2 regions of the Paenibacillus sp. J22P15 genome follow, and region 2 is predicted to be linked to the other one. Evidence: riboswitches for the same ligand, from Rfam matches in the RefSeq annotation. Region 2 holds a riboswitch; the other holds the start of a gene.
The links. A riboswitch is a leader RNA that binds a small molecule or an ion and turns the genes downstream of it on or off. The one in region 2 is predicted to bind S-adenosylmethionine.
Positions count from the first base shown of each region.

Region 1: it holds a riboswitch for S-adenosylmethionine, as region 2 does, so the genes downstream of both, metA (homoserine O-acetyltransferase MetA) here and AC0YN6_RS29280 (hypothetical protein) in region 2, are expected to answer to the same signal.

Region 1 is NZ_JBWDNT010000014.1:93,230-109,787, reverse strand. It holds gene AC0YN6_RS22600 (succinate dehydrogenase cytochrome b558 subunit) at 1-524, shown strand, start outside; gene sdhA (succinate dehydrogenase flavoprotein subunit) at 549-2,306, shown strand; gene sdhB (succinate dehydrogenase iron-sulfur subunit) at 2,309-3,073, shown strand; gene AC0YN6_RS22585 (winged helix-turn-helix transcriptional regulator) at 3,234-3,542, opposite strand; gene AC0YN6_RS22580 (EamA family transporter) at 3,689-4,534, opposite strand; gene AC0YN6_RS22575 (histidinol-phosphatase) at 4,697-5,506, opposite strand; gene AC0YN6_RS22570 (LysR family transcriptional regulator) at 5,551-6,453, opposite strand; gene corA (magnesium/cobalt transporter CorA) at 6,607-7,542, opposite strand; SAM riboswitch class I at 7,850-7,958, shown strand; gene metA (homoserine O-acetyltransferase MetA) at 8,059-8,976, shown strand; gene AC0YN6_RS22555 (aminotransferase class I/II-fold pyridoxal phosphate-dependent enzyme) at 9,004-10,167, shown strand; gene AC0YN6_RS22550 (trans-sulfuration enzyme family protein) at 10,171-11,343, shown strand; gene mqnC (cyclic dehypoxanthinyl futalosine synthase) at 11,513-12,649, shown strand; gene AC0YN6_RS22540 (putative sporulation protein YtxC) at 12,824-13,756, shown strand; gene thrS (threonine--tRNA ligase) at 14,202-16,139, shown strand; gene AC0YN6_RS22530 (3D domain-containing protein) at 16,200-16,558, shown strand, end outside.
Region 2 is NZ_JBWDNT010000031.1:33,740-50,297, reverse strand. It holds gene AC0YN6_RS29300 (glycoside hydrolase family 95 protein) at 1-1,908, opposite strand, end outside; gene AC0YN6_RS29295 (ABC transporter substrate-binding protein) at 1,924-3,594, opposite strand; gene AC0YN6_RS29290 (hypothetical protein) at 3,630-3,896, opposite strand; gene AC0YN6_RS29285 (helix-turn-helix domain-containing protein) at 4,013-6,313, opposite strand; SAM riboswitch class I at 6,881-7,009, shown strand; gene AC0YN6_RS29280 (hypothetical protein) at 7,107-7,646, shown strand; gene accC (acetyl-CoA carboxylase biotin carboxylase subunit) at 8,200-9,558, opposite strand; gene accB (acetyl-CoA carboxylase biotin carboxyl carrier protein) at 9,562-10,017, opposite strand; gene AC0YN6_RS29265 (5-oxoprolinase subunit C family protein) at 10,001-11,026, opposite strand; gene pxpB (5-oxoprolinase subunit PxpB) at 11,023-11,766, opposite strand; gene AC0YN6_RS29255 (DUF979 domain-containing protein) at 11,781-12,734, opposite strand; gene AC0YN6_RS29250 (DUF969 domain-containing protein) at 12,724-13,449, opposite strand; gene AC0YN6_RS29245 (LamB/YcsF family protein) at 13,467-14,240, opposite strand; gene AC0YN6_RS29240 (glycoside hydrolase family 3 protein) at 14,702-16,411, opposite strand; gene AC0YN6_RS29235 (MFS transporter) at 16,469-16,558, opposite strand, start outside.

The sequences.
Region 1 (16,558 bases), on a different contig from region 2:
ACAGCATGCCTGTGCTGCCGCTGCTTGAGATCTTCGGCATTTACCTACCGCTATTGTTTCATGGTATCTATGGCTTATATGTGGCATACCAATCGAACACAAATACGGGACGTTTTCAGTACGGCCGGAACTGGGCATTTACAGCACAGCGAGTAACAGGGGTAATTACCTTTGTATTCGTATTCTGGCACGTATTCCAAACTCGGATTCAAGTTTATCTAGGCAACATCACGCATGATGAACTGGGATCAACGATGAATCAGATTGCGAGCAGCCCTACTTATTTCGTACTTTACGTAATTGGTGTTTTAGCGGCTGTTTTCCACTTCAGTAATGGCCTTTGGGCGTTTCTGATCAGCTGGGGCATTACGATCGGCCCTAAAGCGCAACGCATCTCTTCTTATATTTGCATGGGTGTTTTTGTTATCGTATCTGCTTTGTTTATTCTTTCGCTTATCGCATTTAGCGGAGATGAATTCAAGGAAGCTGCAAGTGCTGCATTGGCACTTACGAATATCGGCTAGTTTGTAGACAAGGAGCGAAACGTTATGGCTAAAAATAAAATTATCATCGTAGGCGGCGGCCTTGCGGGCTTGATGGCTACCATCAAAGCTGCAGAAGCTGGCGTACACGTTGATCTGTTTTCAATAGTACCGGTCAAACGTTCCCACTCAGTATGTGCACAGGGCGGCATTAACGGCGCTGTAAATACAAAAGGAGAAGGCGATTCTCCATGGGAGCATTTCGACGATACCGTATATGGTGGAGATTTCCTCGCGAATCAACCGCCAGTTAAAGCGATGTGTGATGCTGCACCAGGCATTATCCATCTTATGGACCGTATGGGCGTTATGTTCAGCCGTACATCCGAAGGTCTGCTGGACTTCCGTCGTTTCGGCGGCACAAAGCATTCACGTACCGCATTTGCAGGTGCAACGACAGGACAGCAGCTTCTATATGCACTGGATGAGCAAGTTCGCCGGTGGGAAGCAGCGGGACTCGTTAACAAGTATGAGCACTGGGAATTCCTTGGCGCTGTTGTTGACGACGATGGCATTTGCCGCGGCGTTTCAGCGCAAGACCTGCGTACGATGGAAATACACACGGTTCGCGCAGATGCAGTTATTCTAGCATCCGGCGGTCCTGGCATTATTTTCGGCAAAACGACGAACTCCGTTATTAACACAGGTACAGCTGCCAGCGCAGTGTATCAGCAAGGTGTTAACTACGCGAACGGCGAGTTCATTCAAATTCACCCAACCGCTATTCCAGGTGACGACAAGCTTCGCTTGATGTCTGAATCAGCGCGCGGTGAAGGCGGACGGATCTGGACTTACAAAGATGGTAAGCCTTGGTACTTCCTAGAGGAAAAATATCCAGCTTACGGAAATCTTGTGCCTCGTGATATTGCAACGCGTGAAATCTTCAGCGTGTGCGTAGATCAGAAGCTAGGCATCAATCAAGAAAACATGGTTTACCTTGACTTGTCTCATAAAGATCCGAAGGAGCTTGATGTTAAGCTCGGCGGTATCATTGAAATCTATGAGAAGTTCATGGGCGATGACCCACGTAAAATTCCGATGAAAATCTTCCCGGCAGTTCATTATTCGATGGGCGGCATGTGGGTTGACTACAATCAAATGACGAACATTCCTGGTCTGTTTGCAGCTGGCGAATGCGAGTATCAATATCATGGTGCGAACCGTCTTGGTGCGAATTCCTTGCTTTCTGCTATTTATGGCGGTATGGTTGCTGGACCTAAAGCGGTTGAGTATATCAAAGGCTTGAAGAAATCGGCTGAAGACGTTGCTTCCTCTGTATTTGATCGCGAGAACAAGCGTCAAACGGACAAGTATAACAGCATCATCAACATGAGCGGCAATGAAAACGCATATGTCATTCACAAAGAGCTTGGTGAATGGATGACGAACAATATGACCGTTGTTCGCTTTAATGACAAGCTTGAGCAAACGATTCACAAGATCAAAGAGCTTAAGCAGCGTTATGCGAAAATTAATATTAACGATTCGGCGCAATGGAACAATTCAAGCGTGGCATTCACTCGTCAGCTATGGAACATGCTTGAGCTGTCCGAAGCGATGACGCTTGGCGCATTGCTGCGTAACGAGAGCCGCGGAGCACACTATAAGCCTGAGTTCCAAGAGCGCGATGACGACAATTTCATGAAATCGACGATTGCGAAATGGACGAAGGAAGGTCCGCAAATTTCTTACGAGGATATCGATGTTAGTTTGATCAAGCCACGTAAACGTGACTATTCAAGCGACAAGAAGAAAGGAGAATAATGATGGCTGAAACGACTGTTGCTACAAAATCGGTTAAGTTTATCATCACACGGCAAGATACTCCTGACTCTAAGCCTTATACGGAAGAATTTGAAATTCCTTACCGCGCTAATATGAACGTAATTAGCGGATTGATGGAAATTCAACGTAATCCGAAGAAGGCTGATGGCGCGAGCACAGCGCCTGTCTGCTGGGATTCCAACTGTTTGGAAGAAGTATGCGGCGCATGCTCGATGGTCATAAACGGTAAGCCTCGTCAGGCGTGCAGCGCTCTGATCGATAAGCTGGAGCAGCCGATTCGTCTTGAGCCGATGAGAACGTTCCCTGTAGTTCGTGATCTTGTTATTAATCGTGAGCGCATGTTCGGTGCTCTGAAACGCGTTAAAGCATGGATTCCGATTGATGGAACGTATGATCTGGGTCCAGGACCGCGGATGGCAGAAACGAAGCGTCAATGGGCGTATGAGCTCTCCAAATGTATGACTTGCGGCGTTTGTCTTGAGGCTTGTCCGAACGTGAACGATCGCAACAGCTTCATCGGTCCTGCAGCAATTTCTCAGGTTCGCTTGTTTAATGCTCATCCGACGGGCGAGATGAACAAAGAAGAGCGTCTGGATGCTTTGATGACCGATGGCGGCATCGAAGGCTGCGGTAACTCGCAAAACTGTGTACGCGCATGTCCGAAGGGCATTCCGCTTACGACTTCAATCGCAGCAATCAATAAAGATACAACTAAACATTTGTTCAAGAAATGGCTTGGGATGTAGTCATATTGCTTATAGGAAACCCTCGATTCAATCGGGGGTTTTTCTTTTGTAAATTATGATATTGATTATTATTATCAATGATAGTAGATTAATATTCCTTTGTCAATTGCGTCATCAGAGGAGAGGGCAATAAAAAAAACCGCCGTAGCGGTTTCTTATCTTACATCCATTGTTCGCCCCATGCTTGAATGGACTCAATGACTGGTTCAAGCCCCCGGCCCATATCGGTAAGCTCGTATTCAATACGTACAGGCATTTCAGGATATACTTGACGTTTAATAATCGTTAATGTCTCAAGCTCTTTCATACGGTCCGTCAGCATCTTGTCGCTCATTTCGGGAATTTGTTCTTTAATCTCTTTGAACCGCTTTGGTCCTCCAAGCAATACCCGAATAATTCTGCCAGTCCACTTCTTGCCTAATATGTCGGCTGCGGCTTCATACTTTGGGCACATTGTCGAATAATCCAACCATATCACCCCGCTTTTTGTAATTCTATTGTAGCATATGAACGAACTAAAAGTAAGTTAATTTCACTGGGAATGCAATACTCAATCCAAAAAAGAATATTTACAATACAAAAGTTAGTGTTAAGGCGTGAGTTAATTTTCATACCTCACAAACGAATAATGATCAACCCGAGTATGGTACAAGCAAAGGCTGTCCACTGCACGATCGTCAACTTCTCTTTATAAAAAATAATCGCACCAGCGGCTACGACAAGACTGTTCGTTGCGAAGATAGGAGCTGCCAAATTCGCTTGTCCAGTGGCAATTGCGATCGCATACAGTTGCAATCCGCCATATGAGAATAGACCGGCAATAATCCCAAACCATAGGCCAGTCCGCTCTGCGGAGCGGTTTGTTTTTGTTTTGACAGGAATAAGAAACCAGCAAAGGGAGAGCGCGTAGGCAATGAATAAAATCGGGGCACTGGGTAGTTCAAGCTCATCCGTGACCTTTAATCCGCCGTTTCGCAGCGCGAACATCACGACAGCCATAAAGACGAGAACGAACCAGCGTTTTTCAGTAATTGTTAGAGGTTCTTTCCGTTTATGAGCAATAAAGATTACGGCTAGCAAGAGCAGAGTAATTCCGATCGCTTCAGAGGCGCTGAGCGGTTCATTATACCATAATGTTGCGAGCGCAATGACTAAGATGATATTCATGTTCGTCAGAGGAGAAGTTAAGCTGGCTGGACCAAAATGAAGTGCTTGCATAAATAGGGAGTTTCCCCAGGCAGAACCTGCGCCGATAACGATTCCAGCAATCCATACATGCGGATCTGCGAGAAATGTAAACGTTCCTTCCAGCGCTGCATGCACGCCAAAACCGAGTGATCCGGAAGCATATAGTCCAAGCAGCAGCATTCTTGTAGAGCCGCCCCGCATTTGTGATACTTTCATCCACCAGCCCGCTAGTCCGAATAAGATTGCGCTGCTAATGGCCGTAACGAGCCACATCGTTGTTCAACCCCTCAAATTTGTTACACAAATGAAATAGTTCTGTTATTTTCTCATCATATTAATGGGCTATTATAATAAACAAGACCCCCTTTTAATATATCCCTTGGGACCTGCAACGTGCAGGTCCACTTTTTTTTGTCCACAATTGTTCTCGCGTGCTTATATCGGTACAATGACCTGCTGGCGCCCCCGATAATAAACCCACTGTGTGAAGCCGATTTCCTTAAGCCTTTTTTGAACAAGCTCCCATTCGTCGCCAACTCTGCTCGGCACATGCGCATCCGATCCGAAGGTTACATTGACTCCGTAATGAAGTGCTCGTTCCAGAATCGCATCCGATGGATACCATCCTCCCACATATTTCGTGCTGCCAGACGTATTGATTTCAATGGAAACACCACACTCGGCAATCGTCTGCAACGTATCATCAACGTCCTTATTCGCCGGAATGTCAGAGAATGCGGGATAATACCCTTTCATTGCATCAATATGTCCCAAAATATCGAACATTCCGCTGCGTGCAGATTGCTTGATAAGATCGTAATAGCTGCGCTTTACTTCGACATGCTGCTGTTCATTTAATCCTTTCCAACGATTACGGTTGAAAATACTGACTTCGCCAACCTGATGCACGGAGCCGATTAAATAGTCGAAAGGAACACCTTCATATGCTTTTTTGTAGCTATCCAAATAATTAGGAAAAAAGTCCGATTCTATACCCAACAGTACTTCGATTTTGCCTGCATACTTCTCCTTTAAGCGAAGCACTTCATTAACATAATTAGTGAAATCGCTTCTAGCCATGGCGATGGCTGGTGAAGGCTGATCCTCCTTATGATAGAAGTAGGGGGAATGATCAGAGATGCCGATAATTTGAAGACCAGCTTTCATTCCTGCAACAATATAATCTTCGATAGTACCATCGGCATGACCGCATCTAACATGATGAGTATGTAAGTCGAATTTCATTGTCATCTCTCCTAGTTGATTTTCTGATGGACGCTTCTGATCCGTTATTCACTGCTAATGAATTGATGCTCCGGCATGCCCTTTAGATCACTTAAAAACTGCTGCAATGCCGTATTGATGTAACGACCGGATTTATATACAACGCCGACAGGGTGACTCATTTCAAGCTCGTTGACTTTAATCATCTTTAGTGTGCCCAAACGAAGCTCGTTGGCAATCGAAAGTTTCGATACGACTGCGGCGCCTAAATTAATTTCAACCATACGCTTCACTTCTTCGCTGCTGGAAACCTCCATGATGATGTTCGGCTGAATATTGTATTTACGGAAAATTTTATCGACGAATTTCCGCCCCAGCGTGTCGGGAGCAAGCATAATCATAGGAATGTCCTTGAGCGTGTCAACCGTCGTATGCGTCAATTTACTCATCGGATGGGAAGGAGGAACGACAAGTTCAAATGTATCGTAATAAAGGACGGAGGAGGAGACGTTCGGATTTTTTTCAGTGAGATATGTAATCCCTATATCGACTGAACCGTTCTCGACACTGGCCATAACTTGGGAAGAGGGCATGGAATGTATCGTTGTTTTGATTAAAGGAAATTGGTTCTGGAAATATGAAAGGACGCGCGGCAAAATTTGAATTGCAATTGATGCTGTTGTTCCTAGTAAAATATGTCCTTGCGGTGTTAGGTTCATATCGGAAAGCTTATGCTTTAATTCATCCACAATCGTAAGGACTTGCTCTGCATGCTCCAAAAAAACTTGTCCATGATCGGTTAGAGTGACTGGCTGGTTACGATTAATGAGGATCGTCTTGAATTCATCCTCAAGACTTTTTATTTGTGCCGATACAGCCGGCTGGGTGAGATTCAGCAGTTCGCCGGCTTTCCGGAAACTCATCGTCTTGGATATCGTAAGGAGTGTTTCAAGCTGACTAATATTCACGTCAATCCCCCTCTCAAAGGTAAGTACTCTCAAATATTGATTCTACTATTATAAATGATAGTTACCGCAACAGCAAAAAAAAGGCTGCACGCGCAAGGCGGGAATTTTCCCCTGCGAGTGCAGCCCTTTAATCTTATCTGGAGCAGGTCGTCTCTAGAGCCATTCCTTCTTACGGAAAATGTAAAACATACTTATGCCAAGCAGCAGCATAATACCAAGTAATATATATGAGCCTAATTTGAGGTGGAGACCCGGTATAAAGTCAAAGTTCATTCCGTATATGCCGGTTATGAAGGTGAGTGGCATGAATATCGTTGTAATTGCAGTAAATACACGCATGATTTCATTGGCACGGTTCGATACACTGGACTGGTAGGCCTCACGTAAGTTACCCATGAGATCGCGATATGTGTCGAAGGATTCCGCAATTTTTAACGCATTCTCATAAATATCGCTAAAATACTTTTGCAGTTGATCGTCAATGAGCTTTAAGTCTTTCTTGTTAAGCGTAGCAATGACGTCGCGTTGAGGACCAAGTACCTTCCTCAGCCACAATATTTCACCGCGCAGCCCGATGATTTCATTCAAATGCGATTTCTTCGTGTGCATCAATATATCTTCTTCCAGTGTCTCGATTCGTGTATCGATCCGATCACCAACGAGGAAATAGTTGTCGACAACGATGTCGACGAGGTGGTATAAGAAATAGTCAGGCCGGCTAACCTCTTGTTCCCAGAGAACGGGCTTTAAAGAACGGAGCTCATTAATCTTTTGTTTGGTGACGGTAATAATAAAGTGACGACCGAGAAAGATGTTGAGCGCCCTAAGAAATATTTCCTCATCATCGAATCGAATGCTGTTAATAACAATAAAGTAATGACTTTCGTATATTTCAATTTTTGGACGCTGCTCCTCTTCACTGAGACAATCTTCTACAGCGAGATCATGCATGTTGAAAAGCGGCTGCAAAACAGCGAGGTCCTCCACATCTGCGTCGATCCAGTAAAAACCTTCTTTCGAAGGCGTAAGTGTTTCATTAATATCTTCAATAACTGTAAAAACGCCATTGCTAACAAGACGGATTTTCATCCGGAGTCACTCCTTTCTTTCGCTAGAGGAAACTGCCGGCTGAATGGGACTGGGCCGGCAGTAACCGTATTCGATAGTTCTCAGGCTTCGGTCTGTCGCCCTCCATGTCCATGTCCACTCCTTTGTTAGTCAAATAAACGAAATAATTCTTGTCTAGTATACTCCCGCGACAGCTTTACATTCAAGCATAAAAACAACACTTTTCTCATATATAAGTTTAGAATATGCACCGTTGGTTCTTGACGCAATTGACAGAATGATTTAAAGTGAAAGTGTAATGATACCGCGGAAAATTGAATAGACTACTTTCTTATCAAGAGCAGGCGGAGGGACTAGCCCGATGAAGCCCGGCAACCGGCGTGTAAACGCACGGTGCTAATTCTTGCGGAAACTTTAATGTTTCTGGGAGATGAGAGAGGCGGATGGCTTATGTATAGAGCATACGACCTTTTCTCACAGCAGAAAGGGTCTTTTTCATGCTCATGCGGTCAATCTTCCTCAAGAGGAGTGAAACCAATGCCAATTAAAGTACCTGACAACTTACCGGCAAAAGAAGTGTTAACCAACGAGAACATTTTCGTTATGGATGAGAGTATCGCCTATCATCAAGATATCAGGCCGCTCAGAATCGCGATTCTGAACTTAATGCCCACCAAGGAAACGACAGAAACACAGCTGCTTAGACTTATTGGCAACACGCCATTACAAGTCGAGGTCGTATTGCTGCATCCAAAAACACATACATCCAAAAACACGTCGGCTGATCATTTAGAATCCTTTTATAAAACATTTGACGAGATCGCGGATGAGTATTATGACGGTCTTATCATCACTGGCGCACCTGTAGAGCATATGCCTTTCGAGGACGTAAACTATTGGGAAGAGCTTAAGGAAATTATGGATTGGAGCACAAGGCGCGTAACATCGACCTTCCATATATGTTGGGCGGCACAAGCTGGACTTTACCATCACTTTAACGTGCCGAAATATAATTTAGACAACAAAATGTTCGGCGTATTCCCGCATACGATTGAGAAAAGAAATGTTAATTTGCTCCGAGGCTTTGATGAAATGTTTTTTGTGCCGCAGTCTCGTCATACCGAGGTGCGCCGCGAGGATATAGATACGGTGGAAATGTTGGATATTTTATCTGAATCTTCAGATTCAGGCGTATACATCGTTGCATCGAAAGATGGTAAACAAATTTTTGTTACAGGACATTCCGAATACGATCCAACCTCACTTAAGTATGAGTATGATCGTGATCAATCCAAAGGGATGGAAATAGATATTCCGAAAAATTATTTCCCAGGCGATAATCCGGCCAACCTGCCATTATCAACCTGGCGTGCTCATGCGAACCTATTGTTCTCAAACTGGCTTAACTATTATGTTTATCAGCAAACACCTTATGATTTGGGTGGAGGCATTTAAAACTATATTAGGGAGTGCTACATTAAGATGAAGATAGAAAGCCATTTAGCTCAGATTGGATCTATAAAAGAACCTGTAACGGGTGCAGTAAGCTTCCCAGTTTACCAAGCAACGGCATTTCGTCACCCTAAGCTTGGAGAGAGCACGGGCTTCGATTATGCACGTACGAAAAGTCCAACAAGGGCTGTACTAGAAGAAGCTGCTGCACAATTGGAAGCTGGCGATGCAGCATTTGCATGCAGCTCCGGTATGGCTGCTTTGCAAACGGTATTTGCATTATTCAGTCAAGGTGATCATTTAATTGTATCTCTTGACTTATATGGCGGCACGTATCGCCTGTTAGAGCGGATTATGTCGAGATTCGGCGTATCAGCTTCCTATGTGGATACGAACGATTTGGATGCGATGGCGGCTTTGTGGACGCCAAACACGAAAGCGGTGCTTATCGAAACACCAACAAATCCGCTCATGATGATTACGGATATTGAGAAAGTAACGGCGTGGGCGAAATCTAAAGGCTTGCTTACCATTGTAGATAATACGCTGCTTACACCATTTTTCCAACGTCCGATTGAGCTCGGAGCAGATATTATCATTCATAGCGCAACCAAATATTTAGGCGGTCATAATGACGTGCTTGCAGGTCTGATCGTAACGAAAGGCAAGGAGCTCTCAGCTGAGATGGCATTTCTGCATAACTCCATTGGGGCAGTCCTTGGACCGCAGGATTCATGGCTTCTTATGAGAGGAATGAAGACGCTGGCGCTTCGTATGGAGCGTCATCAGTATAATGCCACTGCGATTGCTAACTATCTGCTTGAACATCCAGCGGTGGAGGATGTCTATTATCCGGCATTGCCGCATCATCCAGGACATGATGTTCAGAACAGGCAGGCTTCCGGAAATACGGGTATTTTCTCCTTCCGTCTAAAGGACGCTCGTTATGTGGAGCCGATTCTTCGCCACATTAAGCTTATTGCATTCGCTGAGAGTTTAGGCGGAGTTGAATCGTTGATGACTTATCCTGCGGTTCAGACACATGCGGATATCCCTCTTGAAATTCGTCAAGCTATCGGTGTTGATGACCGTTTGCTTCGTTTCTCAGTAGGCATCGAGCATTCGGATGATTTAATTAGTGATTTGGCACAGGCGCTCGCAGCTGCCAAACGTGAAGTCGAGGAGGTCCAATAACCGATGAGTAATGATAACAACAAAATTAAACCTCAAGATCGGCGTTTTGCAACGAAGCTGATTCATTTCGGCGCAGAGATTGATGAACATACAGGAGCATCAAGCGTACCTATTTATCAAGCTTCAACGTTCCATCATCATGATATTTTCAACCCGCCTCAATATGATTACAGTCGTTCAGGCAATCCTACCCGCCAAGCGCTCGAGGATTATATCGCACTGCTTGAGGGCGGGGCGCGCGGCTTCGCGTTCGCTTCAGGGATGGCCGCTATTTCAACGACATTCCTGCTGCTTTCTGCTGGGGAGCACGTTATCGTAACGGAGGATGTTTACGGCGGAACGTATCGTTTACTGACGACGATTTTGGATCGACTCGGCATAGAGTCTACCTTTGTTGATATGACCGATTTTGAAGCGGTCAAAGCAGCGCTTAAGCCAAATACGAAAGCGGTATTCATGGAGACGCCGTCAAACCCGACTCTCAAAATTACGAATATTGCTGAGACCACTGCTTGGGCGAAAGAACACGGATTGCTTACCCTGCTTGATAATACGTTTATGACTCCTTATCATCAGCGTCCGATTGAACATGGCGTTGATATCGTACTGCACAGTGCGACAAAGTTTCTTGGCGGTCACAGCGACGTGCTGGCGGGTCTTGCGGTTACCGCGGATGAAGGCCTCGGTAAACGTCTGAAGCAGCTTCAAAACGGCATGGGAACGGTTCTTAGCGCCCAAGAATCGTGGCTGTTGATGCGCGGCATGAAGACGTTGAAAGCTCGGATGGAATATAGCGAACAAAGCGCTCGCAGACTGGCGGAATGGCTGTCGGAGCATGAGGAAGTAAAAGCTGTTTATTATCCTGGTCTTGAGAACCATCCAGGCCGGGAAATCCATGAGAAGCAGTCTCTTGGATATGGAGCTGTCGTATCCTTCGACGTTGGGAGCGGCGAACGTGCAAAATCATTGCTGAGCAAAGTTCAAATTCCTCTCGTAGCTGTAAGCTTGGGGGCAGTAGAGAGCATACTTTCTTATCCAGCGATGATGTCTCATGCTTCAATGCCTAGAGAAGTCCGTCATGCACGCGATATTACAGACGGATTGGTTCGTTACTCGGTAGGGCTTGAGGATATCGAGGATCTGCTTGGAGATTTGGATAGAGCTCTGCGCTCCTAAATGGGAATGAATTTAAAGGGAAACACGGATGTTCTAGTGAACATTCCGTGTTTTTTCTTATTTCAGGGCGAGAGGAGATCCTGCGGCGGGTGACTTGGAGTAGAGATATATGTTAGGATAAAGTGATAGTTTCTTTAAAAAATGAACGGAAATAAGGAGGTCTTGCGGAATGGGAACGTTGGACCATATTTTGGATAAAGCGTTGCGTGGTGAGCGAATTACGCTCGAAGAAGGCATGGAATTGTTAGTCTCAGATCAAATCGAGAAGATGGGGCATGTAGCTAATCAGATTATGCTAAAGCATCATCCCGAACCAATAACGACATTTGTTGTAGGACGAAATGTAAACTACACGAACGTGTGTGATGTTTATTGCCGCTTTTGTGCGTTTTATCGTGCTCCAGGGTCGAAGGAAGGTTACGTACTTCCTGATGAAACGATTTTGAACAAAATTCAAGAAACGATAGACGTTGGCGGTACTGAAATATTGATGCAGGGCGGAACGAATCCAAATTTGAAGTTTACTTATTACTTGGATCTGCTTCGCAAAATTAAACAGCATTATCCGGACATTACAATGCATTCATTCTCTCCAGCCGAAATTCAGAAGATGAAGGTTGTATCGGATGGGCTTTCTTTAGATGAAGTGATTAGGCAGCTGCGTGATGCGGGACTTGATTCCTTGCCAGGCGGCGGCGCTGAAATTTTAGATGACCGCACACGTCGTAAGATTAGCCGTATGAAGGGCTCTTGGACGGACTGGATGGATGTGATGAAATCAGCACACCGTCATGGTATGAATACGACTGCAACGATGGTGTACGGTCTTGGTGAGACAGTAGAAGAGCGAGCTTTGCACATGCTGCGTATCCGTGACGCTCAAGATGAATGCATCGCGAACAAATATGATTCAACGGGCTTCTTGGCTTTCATTTCATGGCCGTTCCAGCCGGACAATACGAACTTGAAACTGGAGAAGGCGAAGCCAGAGGAATATTTGCGCATCGTAGCGGCTAGCCGTATCATGCTCGATAATATTCCGAATTTCCAATCATCATGGGTGACGATGGGACCTGAGATGGGTAAGTTGTCGCTGTCGTATGGCTGCAATGACTTCGGAAGCACTATGATCGAGGAAAATGTAGTGTCCGCAGCGGGAACGACTCATAAAGTAAACATCGAACTTATTCTTCAGTTGATTCGCGAATGCGGTAAGATTCCTGCACAGCGGGATACGAAGTACAATATTTTGAAAGTTTACAACCAATTGGATAAAGCGGATTTAGATTTTGTCATGCAAAACTAATTACTTTTCAGGCAATATCCGTAATGAAAAAACGTTTGTTGAACAATCTCCGTAAGCAGCGGGGGACTCGACAGACGTTTTTTTGTATGCTTGCTTCCCTTACATTCCAATGTCTTCATCGTATATCCCCGTACGCGGTACCATATACTGATAAGGAAGGAAAGGGGTGAGCTGATGGAGCTATTCACGGTATCGTTACCTGCAAGTCTCCAAAAGTCGGTAAATAAACTAACTAATTTGTTGACAGAACAAGTGCTCGTCGATTTACATATTGACACAAAAACGGAGCAATCTGCCCTCATTGAAATGAAGCAGATATCTGCTCAGGATATAAGCTGCATTGCGCTGCTTCCGTATTTTCAATTAAAAACACACGGCGAAGCGGTGTTTAAAGCAGCATCGCTTGCCATAGCTGAATTCGTAGTTAGTGAAATGGAGCCAGCGATGCTTTCGGTCATTATTCGCAAAAAGTATCGTAATCATAGCTCTGCGGAAACAGCTGCGATCGAGCGTTATTGTCATGATTTGCTGCATGGAAAAGAATGGGACAGTCTTGGGACGAGGTTTTTGGATGCAGATCGTTTAAGACGTAAGAATAAGGTAGCTGCCGAGGTAGAGGTTTTCTTACGTGACAATATGCATCTCGACATAAAAGGATTTACGACGTTTAGATTGGAGCCTTATCGGAAGGAATTAACTGAAGTTGTAGATTATGCATTAGATGAATACGTGCTCGAAAAACAATATCAGGAGTTTATATCCCTGTTAAAATATTTTGTTTTTCTTCAAGACACGAAGCTGCCTATGGTTCATCTATTGCATAAGGGCGGGCATGAATTTATGCTCTATGATGACAGCTTTCAACCGCTTGACCCTAACCCGCCAACGGATCGAATTGTAGCAGAAATGCTTGAAACGGAAATGAATATTGAAGACATGGTTATTAGTTCGCTGATTGCCGTATCTCCGAAGCATATCACGATTCATACCAAACAGCCGGATATGCAAGTGATACGAACCATTCAAACGATATTTGATCAGCGGGTAACGGTATGCCTGCAATGTGCTTCTTGCAGCAGCGGCCTTGATGAGCTTGTTCAACCTTAAGTTGAATTTTCATAAGGAAATAACGAATAGGGCTTATAGACTTGACCAATCGCACAAGTCGAGCTATAATGACACACATATACGATGTAATCGGCAATGACAAAGACATGTGTCTGTTTATGATATTTGGTCCAGAGAGAGGAAACTTGGCTGTAATTTCCTTCCACAATGTCCTCAGACGTACCCCTTTGAAGCTGTATAGCCCAACCTGTAGCCTGCTTATTACGAAGCAAAGCTATGGCAGTATGCTGTACCGGATATCTCCGTTAACAGATAATACGAGGACTGCAACGTTTGAATGATTGAAGCAGTCGAAGTAGGGTGGAACCACGAGCACACAAGCACTCGTCCCTTTTTTAGGGATGCGTGCTTTTTTTGTGCTCTTTTTTGCTTGGATAAAGAAATGAAGCGTTACGCTTACAGACAAAATGGAGGATGAATAAAAATGACTATTCAAATCACTTTGCCAGATGGCGCAGTAAGAGAATATGCGGCTGGCACAACAATTGAAGAAGTAGCGGGCTCCATCAGCCCGGGTTTACGTAAAAATGCGATTGCTGGAAAAATCGACGGTAAGGTAGTCGATGTATATACGCCAATAGATAACAATGCTGCAATTGAGATCGTTACCGTTGATTCGGCAGACGGACTTGAAGTCTATCGTCATAGTACGGCTCACTTGCTAGCACAAGCGATCAAACGCCTGTACGGCAACACGAATGTTAAGCTTGGAATCGGTCCAGTAATCGAGGATGGCTTCTATTATGATATCGACATGGAGCAATCATTGACACCTGAGGATCTTGTGAAGATCGAGAAGGAAATGGATAAAATTGTTCAGCAAAATATCGATATCCGCCGCCGTGTTGTAAGCAGAGACGAGGCATTGTCCATTTTCACCGAGCTTGATGATAACCTTAAGCTTGAGCTAATCCGTGATCTTCCTGCTGACTCGGTTATTACGATGTATGATCAAGGCGAGTTCTTTGACCTATGCCGAGGACCGCATTTGCCGTCTACAGGTCGAATTAAAGCTTTCAAGCTATTAAGTGTAGCTGGTGCTTACTGGCGCGGAGATTCGAAGAACAAAATGCTGCAGCGTATTTACGGAACAGCTTTCCCTAAGAAAGCACAACTTGATGAGCATCTTCACTTCTTAGAGGAAGCAAAGAAACGCGATCACCGTAAGCTTGGCCGCGAACTGAAAATGTTCACATTCTCGCGTGAGGTTGGTCAAGGTTTGCCGCTATGGCTGCCGAATGGTTCAAAGCTTCGCAGAACGATGGAGCGTTATATCGTGGATCTAGAGGAAAGACTGGGCTATGAGCATGTCTATACACCAGTACTTGCTAACGTTGAGCTTTACAAAACTTCCGGTCACTGGGAGCACTATAGCGAGGATATGTTCCCGAAAATGATCATGGATAACGAAGAGCTTGTTCTTCGTCCAATGAACTGTCCGCACCATATGATGGTGTTTAAGAGCGACATGCGCAGCTACCGCGACCTGCCAGTGAGGATTGCTGAGCTTGGCACAATGCACCGTTATGAAATGTCAGGTGCGCTTACAGGCTTGCACCGCGTACGTGCCATGACTCTTAATGATGCTCATATTTTCTGTCGTCCGGATCAAATTAAAGAAGAATTTGCGCGCGTTGTTAACTTGATTCGTAAGGTATATGAGGATTTCGGCATTAAAGAATACCGTTTCCGTTTATCATACCGTGATCCTAAGGACACTGAGAAGTATTTCCAAAATGATGAGATGTGGGAAATGTCGCAGCGTATGCTTCGCGAGGTTGTTGAAGAGCTGGAGCTTCCGTTCTTCGAGGCTGAGGGAGAAGCTGCATTCTACGGTCCTAAGCTTGACGTTCAAATTAAAACCGCACTTGGCAAAGAAGAGACATTGTCGACTGCACAGCTTGATTTCTTGCTTCCTGAGCGCTTTGAGCTTGAGTATGTCGGCGAGGATGGCAAGAAGCACCGTCCAGTCGTTATTCACCGCGGTATTATAAGCACAATGGAAAGAATGACTGCTTTCTTGCTTGAGAACTTTGCCGGCGCGCTGCCGCTATGGTTGTCGCCAGTACAAGCAAAGGTAATCCCAGTATCGACTGCTTATGAAGGTTATGCACGCAAAGTAGCAGAACAGCTGCAAGAAAACGGCATTCGTGTAGAAAGTGATCTGCGCAATGAGAAGCTGGGCTACAAAATTCGCGAGGCTCAACTGGAGAAGGCACCTTACATGCTCGTAGTTGGTGAGAATGAAATGCAAGCAGAAGCGGTTTCTGTGAGGAAACGCGGCGAAGGCGATCTAGGCGCGCTTCCTGTTGCAGAGCTGATTTCTTTGCTGCAAAAGCAAATCGTAAACAAAGAACAATAATGAATCACGCATAAAGCTTGGGCCATCGGGGCAATATTCTTCTGAGGAGGAAGTACCCAGATGGTTACAAGCTTTTTTTATTTTCGAAAAGGTTTCATCGTTTTGCTGCTCCTAACGGTTATCGGCGCTGGCTTCAATACAAAGAGCAATATTGTTCTGGCTGAATCAAAGAAGCCTGCACAAAGCTCTGTTGCAAGCAATTACGATAGCCTAGATAAGACAGGAGAAGCTGCACGTACAACACAGAAAGAGAAAACAAATAGGGTTGAGGTTATCGCTACAGGCTACACCGCTGGCGTGGAATCGACCGGTAAACGACCGGGGCATCCGCAGTACGGGATTACCTATTCGGGGGTAAAGGTGCGCAGGGATCAAGTATCTACGATCGCCGCGGATACGAAGATTTTTCCTATCGGAAC
Region 2 (16,558 bases):
ACGAGCCCATAAACAAACCTTCCACCCGAGACTCCAGCCTGATCCGGCATCGCCGCGTCTGTTCAACGTTAGCCGGACGGCATCCAGCATACTATCCTCCGTCAGTTGATTTCCTGGATACGCGCCGTAAAGGTGTGACACATGACGATGATCCTGATATTCATCCTCGTAATCAATGAGCCATTCTTGCAGCTGGCCGTATTTCCCTATTTGCATCGGATGAAGACGTGCCTTGGCTGCAGCCATATGCTTCACCCATTCATCTTCAACTCCAAGGATGGCAACCATGTTCAAACAATTCTCAAATAAGTCGCCGATAAGTTGGAGATCCATCGTCGCACCTTGTGAGACCGCTCCCAGCTGACCGTCATTCGAATAAAAATGGTGCTCCGGCGATGTCGAAGGCGATGTAATCAGATATCCGCTTTCATCCTCCACGAGCCAATCCAGGCAAAATTCAGCCGCGCCTTTCATAAGTTGATACGCTTCTTCTGCAAGAAATTGTTTATCCTGCGTGTACTCGTAATGCTCCCATAAGTGGCGGCACAGCCAAACCCCGGACATCGGCCAGAATGCCCACGCCGGATCTCCGTGCCGCTCGGCGCCTACAGGCTGTGCATGTCTCCATAAATCCGAGTTGTGATGCGCCGCCCAGCCATTTAGCCCATACCGCTCCTTGACCATTTTCCTGCCGTTTACCGAAAGCTCCTGAATCGCCTTCAGCAGCGGACGGTGGCATTCGGATAAATTCGTCACTTCCGCAGGCCAATAATTCATTTCCGTATTAATATTCAGCGTATAATTGCATCCCCAAGGAGGCCGCACCATATCGTTCCATATCCCCTGCAGGTTGGTCGGCTGAGTCCCTTCCCGGGAAGAGGCGATCAGCAAGTAGCGTCCGAAATGAAACAACAAGGCAACCATTGCTGGGTCGTTAGCACCATATTTCTGCATCCGCTTATCGGTATCAAGCATTTCGTCCTCCAGGGCACCATCCTCTAGAGTAAAATCTACTCGATCAAACAGCTCCCGATAATCGCGTATATGCTCCTCTTTCAATTGATCGTAAGAAATTTCCATCGCTTTCGAAAGTATTGACTCATTATGTCGGGCCAATAGGCCAAAATCGGTGCCTGGCAATTGATCGTAGCCGTTGAAGGACGTCGCGGCCGCAAAGTAAAGAACAACTTTTGTAGCGTCTTGAACACATAACTTGCCATTCCGATATACAACTTGGCCATCTTCGATCGAAGCACCCAATCTTCCCTCAAAATGAATTGATTTCGTATTACCGAATTCCCCGTACACAATCGGCAGCAAGTCCTCTTCGTAATAACCCGGTGCACAGTATTCGGGACAAATTCCTTGCAAAAACAATGCATGATCGTCTTGCAGCGTATAAGATTTATGCGGACTATCCAAGGTCACTTCGAAGTTAAGCTGCTTCGGAACGGAGCTGGTCAATCGAATTGCCAATACCTGGTGGGGGCTTGAAATAAAAGCCTCGCGCGTATATTCGACCGGGCCAATCGTGTACGTTACCGAAGAAAGAGCGCGTTCTAGGTCCAGCGACCGTTTATACCGCCGGCCTTCTTCGCCGTGCATAAAGCGTATTCCCAAGTTCCCAAGAGGCATATACACTTGCGCAAAAGGGCCGAACATATTTTTCGTTTCCTCGTCTGCCTCGCCATATTTATGCTCGCGAAGCAGCTGCCTCACTTTCTGCAGCGATTCCCGATCGTCATGCGGCTTATATCGGCTTGGGGGACCAGACCACAGCGTATCTTCGTTCAGCTGAAAACGCTCCTCCCCCACGCCTCCAAAATGCATAGCACCTATTCTTCCGTTGCCAAGCGGCAATGCCTCCGTCCAGTGCAACGCAGGCTTGCTGTATAATAAACTTTTCATATCGTTCCCCTCCCTTTATGGCTTTTTGGACATCTTCGCGTCGTATGCGGTTTGATAGATTTCCAGATAGCGCTTCAATTTCATGCCGTCTAACGTTTGGATATAAGAATCCCAATCTTTATCGAGAATTGCGTCTCCCGTCACAAATCGGGCTATCATTTCTTTTACAAAGTCTCCGATCGTTTTCTCCAAATCAGCAAGCTCGGATGCCTGTTCGTTCGTCATATAAAGTTCAGGAATGATCGACGCCGCATCCTGCTTATATTTCTCGTAATTTTCGTTTGTCTCTTTATACAAAACGCTTTCAAGCGACGGTTTTGTCGGATCCGTGGCTTTTCCGAGTCGCAGCTCGTTCGTGCGCAATGTCGGAGCAAGCTGCACCCAGCTGTCGTTTTGTACGGCAGCCTCATTCGGGTTAGGGAGGACTTTCCATATTGCCTTTTTGCCGTTAACTCCGATTTCGGATTCAATCGCCCATGTCCATCGCTTATCTTTCTCCCCATAAATGGAAGTGAGGGTCATCTCCGTGTTATATAACAAGTCGGCCAGGCGGAATGCAACTTCCGGGTGTTTACTTGATTTCGTGATCAGGTAAAAGCCGCCTTTGACACTTTGAGCAACGGGAGCAACTTGAACACCTGCAGGACCTTTTAGAGGCGGAACCGTAACGTAATCAAGCCATCTTCCGCTTTTTCCATCCACGTCCGTAAAGCCTGGAACTAATCCCGATCCTGCGCCGACCAGTTCGGCTTCTGGAGTTTCACCGATTTGTTCATATTGCGTACTGTCCATCGTGAACGATTGCGGGCTAATCAGGCCTTCCGCATACAGCTTCCTCAGGTAAGCAAGACCCTCTTTCCATTCCGGTTTATTGTATGGTACATCCACCTTGTTGTTGTTGATGTAAAGACGTTTTGGTCCGTTATTCACTACAAATGCGTTCATCAAGAATGAATCGATCTCGGCATCAATATTGGTGCCTACCATCGGAATTTCATCCGCTTTCTTGTTACCGTTTGGGTCTTGCGTTTTAAACGCTTTCAACACTTCGTAAAATTCGTCTGTCGTCGTAGGCACTTTCATTCCGAGTTTGTCGAGCCACACTTTATTGATCCACATTTTTTGCGGTAACGAACAGTGGTAACATTCATTAACCATTGGCAATGCGTAAATATTGTCATCCGTTGAAGTAATCGAATCTTTTACATTAGGCAACGTTTTGAACATCTCTTTCGTTTCTGTACCATATCGTTCGATCATGTCGTTCAGCGGAAGGAATACACCTTGGCTGCCGTAAATCAGTTGTTGGGTGTTGGAAATCCCGAAGCCCATAATGACATCCGGATACTCACCGCTGCCCAGAACGAGATTAAGCTTTTCCTGCGCAGTCTTATCGTTGACAATGTCCCATTCGATATGGACGTTTGTCTTTTCCTCCAAATACTTGGTAAACCAATTCGTCTCGAAATTTTCTACATCGCCGGGGTCTTTAATCATAATCTTTATCGTTGTTTTCTCTTTCGTAATCGGAAATTGACCGGCTGGATTCACCGCAATGGTCGTCTCCGCATTATTTCCCTTGTCATTCGTATCAACGGCTTCTTTTTCGCTGCTGCAACCGCTTAATACGGATACTGCTCCAAATCCAAAAATCAAGATCAAGCTGACTATCCATAATTTCCTCATGTAACAGTCTCCTTCTTGGGAATACTGTAGAATTTCTAACCATTCAGTGAACCGATCATCATCCCTTTGACAAAATGCTTCTGTACAAACGGGTAGATAACCATCAGCGGCAGAGTCGAAAGGACAATCAACGAATATTTCAACAACTGCGAAAGTTGCTGCCTTTGCAGCGTTTCCGTGATATCGTTTATCATATCCCAATCGACTTCGTCCTGGCCCAGCTCCCCCTTCTCTTGTCTGCTTCCTCTTGATGAATGGCAATCTCCCATTGTACTGTTTCGAGAAACCGATACTTTCATCATAGAGCGAGTTCCGGGGGAGGGAAATAAGAAAACGTTCAGATCGATAAGCATCTATGCAGAAAGCCGATGCTCATTATTTCATATTCGTGTGCAATCATTCATATTTACCGCAATGATTAGTGTTGAGCGCTTCGATAAGCCGATGTGCTTACTCCGTTGATTCGCTTGAACGCTCGTCCGAAGGATCCGGATGAATTGTAACCGACACGCACTGCAATTTCTTGAACGGCTAAATCCGTGTTTCCAAGAAGCTCCTTCGCTTTCTTCATTCGCAAGTTTTCCAGATACTCTGAAAAATTGACGCCGGTTTGTTCTTTGAAAAATTGGGACAGGTACCCTTTAGAAATGTTAACGCTTTCCGCGGCAACATCCAGACCCATGTTGGAATGCATGAATTGATTTTGAAGCAGATCGATGACCCGTTCAAGGAGTTGAACGTTTTGGCTTTTTTTGTGCTCCATTACGTATTCACAGAGCATTTTGTATTTGTCCTTTAGTTTACCGTAGCTATAATCTAGCTTCTCGTGGCCTCCAGTACTGCTGACCGGTTCGATTTCGAACTCTCCCTCCTTCGAAATCTGGTGCAGCAGCTTCACCAAGGTTCCCCACATTTCATTCATCAACAAAACCAGCATATCCAGCGACAAATGATTTTGTTTGAAATTAATGGTATGCATCTCCTCTAGCAGCTCCTGCACTTCTACCCATTCTCCGGCTTTGGTCATGTTCATCAATCGAACTTCAAGATCAGGTGGATAATAATAGCTGTCGCTTTCTTTGGGCATATCCCCAAAGCTCATAAAACCGCTTCTTTTCTCCCAGCTTAGGTATTCTAGAACCCGCCTAGCCTCCTCATAGGAACGGGACACATTCGAGAGGCCGTCGTACATACCGCCAATCGCTATGCTTATCGGAATATGCAGTCTTGACCGAACCTCGTCAACCACCCTTTCAAGACGTTGCTTGATCTCACCATTTTTCTCGTCTGCTCCCGATGATTCAAATGAGTAAATAAACGCAATCTTATCGCCCGCCACATCAATCAAGTAGGCTTCCGGCAGCAGCGCTACAACAACGTCCTTCACCATGATGCGTATGACATCAAGCTCGTCCAGTGCTGTCCTGTCTACAACAGTTTCATTGCCTGAAAAATGAACGATCCCTGCGACAACATGCGTGCCGTCCATGACAATACCAACATGACACATCCGAGTATGGATCTCATGGGAAGATAAATAATCACCTTTCAGCAGACCTTCGAAGAAGGCCGCCTGCAGGAGAGGCTCCTGACGTTTGATTTGGTCCCGCAGCTCGTCGTTGCTGTCCAACAGCCGGGATACGGACTCGCGGATGACCCGGTATACATCCGCTCCCGAATCGTCCCCTCCTTCCGTTCGCATATGAAGAGTTTCTACAATGTGGCGAAGCGGACGGCTGTTACGGTAAGCTATCGCGAATGCAACTAGCAATCCGATTGCAAGAAAGACAGACGTCAATATAAACGTATTATTTCGGATATAATGCAATTTGCTCAGAACAACGTGAGTCGGCTGAGCAACTAAAAAAGTCCATCCGCTATAATTCGAAGTCGTATAGGTAATCATCATGTCAACCGAATGAATGCGCTCCTTCTTATTGCCCTTAAGCCCTTGCAACCGGCTTTTATCTATCGGCGTAATATCAGTGCCGGAAGCGATCGAACTGATAATATTTCCTTGTTGATCGACAATATATGCCCAGCCGCCTTCCGAAAGATCAAGTCCTCCAAGAAGCTTTTGTACCTCTCGATTGTTAATCGTAACGATAATCGATCCTTGCGGATTGCCTGGATAGCCAAATGGCTGTATATAAGTTAGCAGCGATTTAGTCTGGTTTCCCATTTTGACGTCTTGCGCAGGAATGATCGCTTTCACCCCGAATTCGCCATTGAGATAACGCTTCCAATTTTGAAAATTCAATGACTTGTATTTCAGATAGGAAGAATAAAATTCTTTATACGTATAAGTGGAGCCCAGCGTCAGGACTAGTTCGCTGTTTTTGAATGCAATATAATATTGATCAATAAAATTGTTGGTCAAGTTGTAAGGGAATAACCCTTTGTGGGCTTCGAGAATACGGACTGGATTAGAACCCGTGAAAGGTTGGGAAACGTCTTGGAATTTTATTATCCTGGTGTCATTTGCAAGTTGCCGAACGATCGATTCTACTTCTTTGAACCGTAAATCCAATGTATTCTTGCCTTGTTCCAGTATGTTCATATTGTTCGTCGTCAACTCTTTCTCCATGACGACCAACGTCTTGTTGTAAATGACCCATCCGATCAGCAGCGGCAAAAAGATCAGCAGAATGTTCGGTACTAGTAGACGCACAAGGATCCGGTGCCGTTTAGCTTTTCTCGTCTTTTGATTCAGGATCATTTGGATTCCCCCTTCGCCTTTTTAACATGTACATTATAATAGCTCAATCAAACTATGTGAGCAATAACAATATCTTTCGGAAACACCAATAGAGCTTTTGATTTCCTGGGAAATCTCCCAGCCCTATCGTTGAACAATAAAGTGGAGCAGTTTCCACACACGCTCTACCACTCTAATATCATATTTCCGTCTAGGTTTCAGTGTTGCAGTAATCCAAGTTTTGTAAAACCTAATAAAAAGATAGCAAAAAGAAATCTGCTAGAACCACGAACGGGAACAAGTATCTTAAATCTGCCTTGGTAGAAGCAGCTCACTCCGTTGCGGCATCCAAGAATTTTCTCAGGGCAATGTACAGACGAACAGCAGCACGAAAAGTCAAAAAACGAGCTGCAGTAAATGTAGCCCATGCTATGTTGAGGATTACGTATTATCTCTTAACTCGTAAAGAAATGCAAAAATCGAAGATGGGGGGTTCAAACGTGGTTCCTCTCTGACCTCTTTTACGACGAAGTACCTTGACATCAGAATGCTATATAGTATTATAAACATAATTGAATATGTTGAATTTTCTTATCAAGAGTAGGTGGAGGGACTAGCCCGATGAAACCCGGCAACCGACAAACCTTTGTTACCAAAGGAATGCACGGTGCTAATTCTTGCAGAAAAGCTGTACTAAGCGAATCTGGGAGATAAGAGAGAGGATATGACTTTGAATTCTTATGACCTTTCTCTGATTCCAGAGAAGGTCATTTTTGTTTTCATGAACTAACTAAACATGTGTAAAGGTGTGATAATGATGCCGATCACGATTCCTAACAATGAAACTACCGAGTATCACCAAGATATTCATCCCCTTCGTATTGCTTTGCTAAATTTGAAAAAATCAGCGATTGGTCTTTCTTTTGAAAGTTCGCAGCAGTGTAAGATTACCCGAATAGAATGTTTTCGATTTGACAGTAAACATACAGAAAAGCTGCAACTTGGACATGGAACAGATGATATCTGCGGGCTAATTGCTATCTCCACAAATACAGGAGCAGTTGGCTTAAGGGAATTTGAGATCCCTTGTAACAGCCTGAGGCCCGATTTGACTATGTGGGCTGCTCCTTTCCAGCGAATTAAAGGTCTGACCTTGACGGAAAGCATGAATTATGCTCAATTAAAGCAAGAGGCATGGGGACCCGTGAGATTTGAATTAATTGAGTCCGCAATAATGGATATAATTGAAAAAAATGAATTAGCATTAATAAACAACAAGGATCAAAGATACTTCTACTTCTGGGATCGGGCATACATATTTAACCATACGCAAGCGTATATCTCTTTTTTTTAGAGATTAACAATCCTACCCGTAAGCGGAACAAAGAGCTTCAACACGGCTTCCCCAAAGCAGACCGACGGCCCGAAGATTCCGAGTGTCTACTTTGGGGCTGAATTACAAAGATGGTTTGTTCAATCAAGCTAACGTGTCCCGTAGTTCAATAACCTTTACTATTTTAGTCGCTTAAATTTGAAGAGATCGAGTAATGCATAGAAGAATCGGTTTATCAGCTTTTTATCGATAAGTTATGTTGGCACTTTTGTGTCATTGGACATTAGATGGTGTCTAACAAATGGGGTGCAGTTCCAAGTAGCGAGCTAACTATGGTCGATCACTTTTCTTCCCGGAGACTGGGATATTTTAAGCTGATGTTCACAAAGTCTATAAAACAATCGTTTTTTAGACTGATACGACATTTATTTTTTGATGTCCACAATCCGTCTGCAATTTTAGGACACAGAAAAACCCAGCCCTCATTCGGACTGGGTTGGTGGAAGCGAACCGCGGCTTGACAAATCCACAAATTCGCCAAGACACGAAGATCGTTCGAGACCATTCGTACGAACTATCTGGTTTCCATATCCATGACATTGTATATTTCCAGAAATTTCGTGTTATAATCCCCTTTTACAAACATCTCATGCTCCAACAATCTCTGGTGAAATGGAATCGTTGTCACAATCCCTTTTATAGTAAATTCGTCGAGTGTCCGCTTCATTCTCTGTATCGCTTCCTTGCGGTCTCTTCCCCAAACTATCACTTTCGCCACCATAGAATCATAATAAGGAGAAATCTCATAGCCAGAATAAACCGCACTATCAATTCGCACTCCGAATCCACCCGGCGAATGATACTGTTCCACTTTCCCAGGTGACGGCATGAAATTGTTGTAAGGATTTTCTGCATTAATCCGACATTCAATCGCCCAACCCTTAATGTCGATATCTTCTTGGCAAAAAGAGAGCGGAACGCCTGCCGCCACAGCAACTTGCTCTTTAATTAAATCTACTCCCGTGACGAGCTCTGTTACCGGATGCTCTACTTGAATTCGGGTATTCATCTCCATAAAATAAAACCCACCGTGTCGATCCAGAAGAAATTCTACAGTTCCAGCGCCATGATAATTGACGGCTTTGGCGGCTAAAACGGCTATCCGCCCCATTTGCTCCCGCAAAGCTTGATCAAGGGCAGGCGACGGCGCCTCTTCCAGCAGTTTCTGATGACGACGTTGAATCGAGCAGTCCCGTTCCCCAAGGTATACGACTTCCCCATATTTATCTGCCATAATTTGGATTTCCACATGTCTCGGCTCTTCCAAATACTTTTCTATATACACCCCTGAATTACCGAAAGCCGTTTCCGCTTCCTGCTGAGCCTGACGAATGGATGTTACCAGTTCTTCCTCGCTGTGAGCTACCCTCATTCCTTTGCCGCCTCCGCCGGCCGTTGCCTTCACAATAACGGGATACCCAATCTCGCAAGCGACCTTGACGGCAGACTCCAGATCTTCAATAATGCCTTCGGTACCGGGCACCGTAGGAACGCCGGCCTGTTTCATCGTATCTCTGGCAACGGCTTTGGCACCCATTTTTTTAATCGCGTCGGCATCTGGCCCTATAAAGGTGAACCCGGACGCTTCGCAGATTCCAGCGAAATCAGCGTTTTCCGAAAGAAACCCATACCCCGGATGAATTGCGTCCGATTGGGTAAACGTTGCCACAGTAAGAATATTTATCATATTCAAATAACTTTCTTTTGAAGCAGTCGGTCCAATGCAGTACGCCTCGTCCGCGAGCTGCACGTGCAGCGCTTGCCGATCTGCTTCAGAATATACGGCAACCGTAGCGATGCCCATTTCCCGGCAAGCTCTGATCACCCGTACGGCGATTTCCCCTCTATTGGCAATCAACACTTTGTTAAACATCACTTAATCCCCCTTTTTAACTAAAAACAGAGGTTGGCCAAATCCAACAAAGTCGCCTTCCTTAACCAAGATTTCTACAATCTTCCCGTCGACCCCGGCATGAATCTCATTAAACAGTTTCATCGCTTCAAGTACACAAACCACCGTTGAAGAAACGACGTTTTGGCCGATTTTTACAAATGGATCCTCCCCCGGCTGCGGAGCAGAATAAAACGTCCCTACCGTGGGAGAAGTAATTTTTTGCAATTCGATATCTTGTTGGACTTCAACCGAATACGAGCTAACGGCTGGTTTTACAGGACGTACTTCCTCTTCAGTCTTATCTTCGATGATTGTTGATTTTACTGCATGCAAATCATTTTTCACGATAACGATCCGGCTCGTCTCATACTCGAATCTCTGTATGGCAGACTCCTCAACCATTTTAATCATTTCTCGGATCTCATTTATTTTTATCATGACGAATAATCCCCTTTAACTTCATTCTTAGCTTCAGACTTTGAATATGCATTTCTCTAACCATATAAAGCCTTTCCGCTTCTTCTACAGTAATCTCTTGAAAGGTTAATTTATTCCCCGGCTTCATTTGGGCGATAACCGAAATATCTACCGCAGCGACCTGAGCAATTTTCGGATACCCACCTACCGTCTGCCGGTCGGCTAACAATAAAATCGGGTTTCCATCGGGAGGAATTTGTACGGTTCCAAGGGAAACCGCTTCAGAAATCATTTCTACCGGTTTCTTTAACTTCAACGCTAGACCTGACAATCGATAACCCATACGGTCCGATTGGGGTGTAACCTGAAACGGTTCATTAAAAAAAGTAGTTATACTGTCTTCATCAAATAGCTCAAACTGACTGCCGCGCATCACACGGACCATCGTGCGCCCTGTATCCTGCGGGATACAACCTCTTTCTATATACCAAGAGGTTGGTACAAACGGCCTCTCTCTGGATTTCGCTTCCAACCCTCTCATCGTGTGAACTGCTTGTTCCGAAGGCGTGTTAAGCTCAAGCACATCCGCCTCTTTTAAAGCTCTTCCATGAAAGCCTCCTAATCCAGCTCTCAAGTAAGTGCTCTTGCTGCCCATCACCTCAGGAATGTTAAATCCACCCGCGACCGCTATATAAGACCGGCATCCCGATTTGCACGTTCCAAACCGAAGCACGCTTCCTCCCTTGATATAAACAGGTCTCCACATCGGGATCGACTCTTCGTCGATGCTGGGCGATAAATCTCCGCCGGTAATGGCCAATAAGGTATCTTGCTCTATAAGAAACGAAGGACCCATTAAGGTAATCTCTAATCCTGCTTCACCCTCTTCATTACCAACCAGCAGATTGGCAATCCGAAGAGAGTACGTATCCATGGCGCCACTGACAATGACTCCGTGTTTTTGATACCCGTATCGACCCAAATCTTGGATGCTAGTAAGAAGACCTGGCTGCAACACTTTCATACTCATTGGCTCTCCCCCTTGCAAAGCTCATATTCCTGAAGGGAAATGGAACGAAATTTTACGATATCCCCTGATTGAAGAAGACTTGGAGGATTGTCGCTTGGACGGAATAATTTCAATGGGGTACGGCCAATCAACTGCCAGCCTCCCGGGGTTGAGATAGGGTAAACACCCGTTTGTATTCCTGCAATACCTACGGACCCTTCCGGAATGGATTGACGGGGAGAAGACCGCCTGGGAGACGAAATCCTCTCAGACATCCCTCCTAAATAAGGAAAGCCGGGAGCAAACCCGATCATATAAACAAGATATTCGCCGCTGGAATGAATCTCAATGACCTCATCCGGCTTGATCTTATTTTGCTCTGCCACATCTTCCAAATCCGGTCCGAATTCCCCGCCATAGCAAACCGGAATTTCCATAATCCTTGGTTCATAATGGTTGGAGATTTCGAAGCTGGACACCATCTGCTCTATTATTGAGACCACTATTTCATATGATGAGCGTTTGTTAATCTCCCCGTGGTCTGCATATAAAATCTTCACCTTCATAGGATCATACAACACAGTAACGCTTGCAAAAGCAGGAATACATTCAATCATCCCTAGAAATGGATGCTTTTCGATGTAATCTCTTACCCCGTGTACCTTGCGATGTATATCATCATTAATGCTTTTCCCCAATTCGATGCGAATCGCCGATTCCCCATGCGGGGACAGCTTCATCTGGAATTCACCATTTCCCATAGAGTTACCCCCTCTTAAAACGCTAGAAAATACATCAGGAATACATTCACTGCCAATAATATTAGCGCTGTTGGCACTTGAGCCTTAATTACGCCGTTCTTATCAGGTAAATCCAGCAAAGCCGCAGGCACAATGTTGTAGTTCGCCGCCATTGGCGTCATCAGTGTCCCGCAATAGCCGCTGAACATGCCGATCGCAGCTAAAGTGGCCGGATTGGCACCGTGAACATGAACGAGCAGCGGCAGCGCGATCCCCGCGGTCATGACTGGAAAAGCAGCAAACGCATTCCCCATGATCATCGTAAACAGCGCCATCCCAACGCAATAGGCCAGCACAACCAAGAAGCGATTGTCCACAGGAATCGCGGCGCTAACCAAATCGGAAACCGCTTTGCCGACACCCGCGGCAGCGAAGAGACCTCCGAGCGTAGCCAGCATCTGCGGAAGAACGGCCGCCCAACCAATTGCATCAAGCAAACGGCGGGATTCTTTGATCGACCGCAAGCCTGTTTCCTTCGTCAGCATTATCGCTGCAATTAATGCGATTACACAAGCAACACCGAGACTGACGAGCGTAATGTTCTTTTGATCCAACAATTGAAACCCGCCTATAGTCAAGTTTTTTAAACCAACTGTCCCTACCAATGTAATCAATGGGATCAAAAGAGCCGGCAAGAATAAAAGGTTGCCCAGCTTTTTCGAACGGGCGGCACGTTGCTCCTCATCAACTTGATCATAGGATCCGATCCGAACGCCCCCAAAGCCGGCAATCAATGCCAGAACGATGACGATAATTCCCATATGTAAGGAAGGAATGACGGTTCCGAATAAGAACGTAACCGCATATAATCCCCAGAATATAGCTGTCATTACACGTCTCGGGTTCCCTTTGTCTCTCAGCGTTAGAAGTGCAATGACCGCCAGAAAAATACCGGCAACGTAATAAATATATTCGAGACTAATAATCACGCTGTTCTGTTCCCTCCTTCTCAGATGAATCCTTACTTGCTTCGGCACCAGCTTCTAATTCGCGCTGAATTGTCCGATCGAACAGAAAAAGCCGGGTACTATGAACAAGGAAAGCTGCAATGGCAGTCGGAATCCCCCATACAGCAATATCCAACGGCTCCAACATAATGCCATTCTGTTCAAAGAAGCCTTTCATCAGCAAAATTGCGCCAAAAGCAATGAATATATCTTCCCCGAAAAACAATCCGACATTGTCAGAGGAAGCAGCAAACGCCTTGATTTTATTGCGGATCTCTTCCGGTAATTTCCCATATTTATTTTCGGCTGCCCCCTCCGCCATCGGAGCAACGAGCGGACGAACCATTTGGGCATGTCCGCCTAGACTGGTTAATCCTAAGGCTGCAGAAGCTTCGCGTATGAAGAGATACAAAATCAGGATGCGGCCTGTTGTGGCGGCTTTGACCTTACCGATCAATTTTTGCGCTTGTTCCTTCAAGCCGTTTCGTTCCAAAAGTCCTATAACAGGCAAGGTCAAAATAAACAAAGACAAATAACGGTTTTTTACAAATGCATCTCCAAAGGTCGTAACAATCTTCTCCAACGGGAGATGTCCGGCCAAACCAGTGATAATACCGGCTACCGTTACGACGAGCAGCGGATTAAACCGCAAGGCAAATCCGACTATAACGATAAGGATACCAATGAGTGATAACATATATTAGCTTCCCCTCTTCATTTTCGTTTATTTTTTCCAATAGCCTGAACAATAATTCCTGCAGCTTCAAATGATTCCCGAATATGACTCGCCAAACTCAACGCATTCGGGCTGTCGCCATGGATGCAGAGCGTATCTGCCATGATTGATATGTCTAACCCTTGCATTGTTTTTACTTTTCCTTCTTTCGCCATACGAATGACCTGATCGACCGCTTGACGATGATCTGTGATCAAGGCATCATGTTGACCACGGGGCGTTAACGATCCGTCTTGCTGGTACGTTCTGTCCGCAAAAACTTCGCTAGAGGTTTGAAGTCCTATTATCTGTCCAGCAGCGATTAAACTGCTCCCTGAGAGCCCAAATAGGATCAATTCTGGGTCGACTTTATAAACCGCTTCGGCAATCGCTTCGGATAACACCGGGCTCTTCGCAGCCATGTTATATAAAGCACCATGGGGCTTCACGTGCTGCATCCTTCCCCCTTCCGCCTTTACAAAACCGTACAATGCCCCAATCTGATAAACGACCATATCAAAAGCTTCCTGCGCTGAAATATCCATATTTCTTCTGCCGAAGCCGACCAAATCAGGAAGTCCTGGGTGCGCTCCGATGCCGATCCCTCTATCCAACGCCAGTCGTACCGTTTTACGCATGACAGACGGGTCCCCTGCATGAAATCCGCAGGCAATATTGGCCGAGGTAACAAATTCGAGTATCTCCTCGTCTTCCCCCATCTTGTAGGTGCCGAAGCTTTCACCCATATCACAGTTCATATCGATTGTGTACACAATTATATCCTCGCTTCCCTTTTGTCCCGAATTTCGGAACATCTATTCCGAAATGATTAGGATTCATATTTCAACAAGTTATAACTTCCCTATTTTCCTAATAAATTATCAAAAAAAGAGCCCTTCTCCCCATTTTCAAATTGGAGGCCGCTGGCGTCACTATTTACGTTACGGATGATTTAGCCGAGTCCGGTCCGTAGACAAACTAGAGCTGTTTCGCCTCAGCTACAAAGCCGTGTAACGCAAAAAGGAGCCTGCCACCATACTTCAGTGGTAAAGCTCCTTTTTTGTGTTTGTGGATTTGATGTATGGAGGCGAGGGGATTTGAACAAGCGTACGAGTTCAATGTTACACCGTCAGTCAAAGAGGGAGCCTGTCTATACAACTGAACCTAAAAAAACCGCCTGTCACAAGTTGCACAGGCGGATAAATTTGGGGTCTGTGTAGCAATGGAACTAAAGTTAAAACCGTGTATCCCAACATCCACAAAACGGATCTACCGGACTCTTTCCTTTAAATTCGGATTCCCCCGTTAACTTCTTATAGAGATAATCAATAGTATTTTCGTTTGCATGATAGCAGTTGATCATGACAGGGACTCTCGGAATATCGAATAAATGATAAGGATTAGCCAAAGAAATGAAGATAGTAGGCACTTCCTGAATGAACCATGGTATGTCGCCCGCAAACAATGGCGACCACTGCAGCCTTAAAGTCGGCTTTAAGTTAGCAGAAGGAATGTTCGCCAAATAAATAACAAGATCAAATTGTTCTTTTATTGTGTACGAAGGCTCCGTAAATGACGCTCCAAATTTTTTTGGCTCAAAGAGAACCACCTCAAACCCATTTGTTTGCAGCTTTTCTGCAAATCTCTCAGTGTAGGATTCTGTGTAGAACCCCTCTCCTTTTAACTGAGAATTTATGTCCTCTACAGAAATTAACAAAACTCTCCGATATAGATCAGCAGATATAGGCAGTAATTGTTTTGTATCTTTTACTAGGGTAATCGATTCATCTGCCGCAATGGATGCCCACTGCTTATGTTCTTGACAGCCGAGTACCTCGAGCTCCTCTTGTCTAGGAATTAACGCAGCGGTTTCTTTTTTATGAAGACCAAGAGATGCTTTTAAGGCCAACACCCTCGTGGCTGCTTCCTCTACTCTTTCCATAGTCAGCAGTCCGTTTTCAAGGCCCTGCATCATAAATTCAAAGTCTTCTTGTACATCTCGGTTAAAGAGCAGCACATCACAGCCCGCTTCGATTGTTAAAGGAATTGCCTCTTCTCGATTTTTCGCCATTGAGAACCCAGCCATCATTGTAGAATCAGAGACGATGACCCCATTAAATTGCAGTTGTTCTCTTAGTAAATTCTGTAACAATTCTTTAGAAAGAGTAGCCGGCATAATTTCTTCTTCCTTAATATCTGGACGAAGCTTTCTGGAATAATGAGGGAGCATAATATGTCCGGCCATAATAGTTTTTGTACCTGCCTCAATTAATTCCTTATAAACAATACCAAAGGTACGATCCCACTCCTCAACAGAGAGAGAATTAACAGCAGTCACTAGATGCTGATCTCTTTCATCCACACCGTCTCCCGGAAAATGTTTGGCGGTTGCCGCTAGTCCTTTTTCTTGCAAGGCTTGTACATACGCTTTTCCCATTTTTATAACGGTGGAAATATCTGATCCAAATGTACGAATGTTGGTAATGGGATTTCGAAAGTTTATATCAATATCTACTACAGGTGCAAAAGACCAGTTACAGCCTACCGCTCCACCTTCTTTAGATGCAATCTCCCCTAACTTGTGTGCTATTTCTGTGTTTCCTGTTGCTGCTGCCTGCATAGGATTAGCAACGGCTGTCCCGTCCAATGCAATGCCTTTTCCTCCGCTTTCTAGGTTTGCCGCAAGAAGTAGAGGAATGGAGGATTGCTCTTGTAAAAAACGATGAACCTCTTGAATTGTCTTTCCTTTGTCCGGCCTAAACATAAACCCGCCAGGGTTAAATTTCTCTAATATTTCTTTCAGTATCTTTTCATCCTTATGCATAACGTGCAGACAGAACAGTTGACCGACTTTTTCTTCAGTAGTCATAGAGGATAAGGTTTTATTTACCCATACAATATCTTGATCTGTCAGATAGAAAGGATTTTCTCTTAAATTAATCACATTTACTCCCCCGATTTGTATAGTTCTATTTTTAACACAGTTCCGCATCTGCAGCTATTATGATACTTTCACAGCATTCTGAAATTCACTCGTACGACTCTTTCGTCTAATTTTTATTTCAGATAGGATTTTTGCATAGACCCCTTC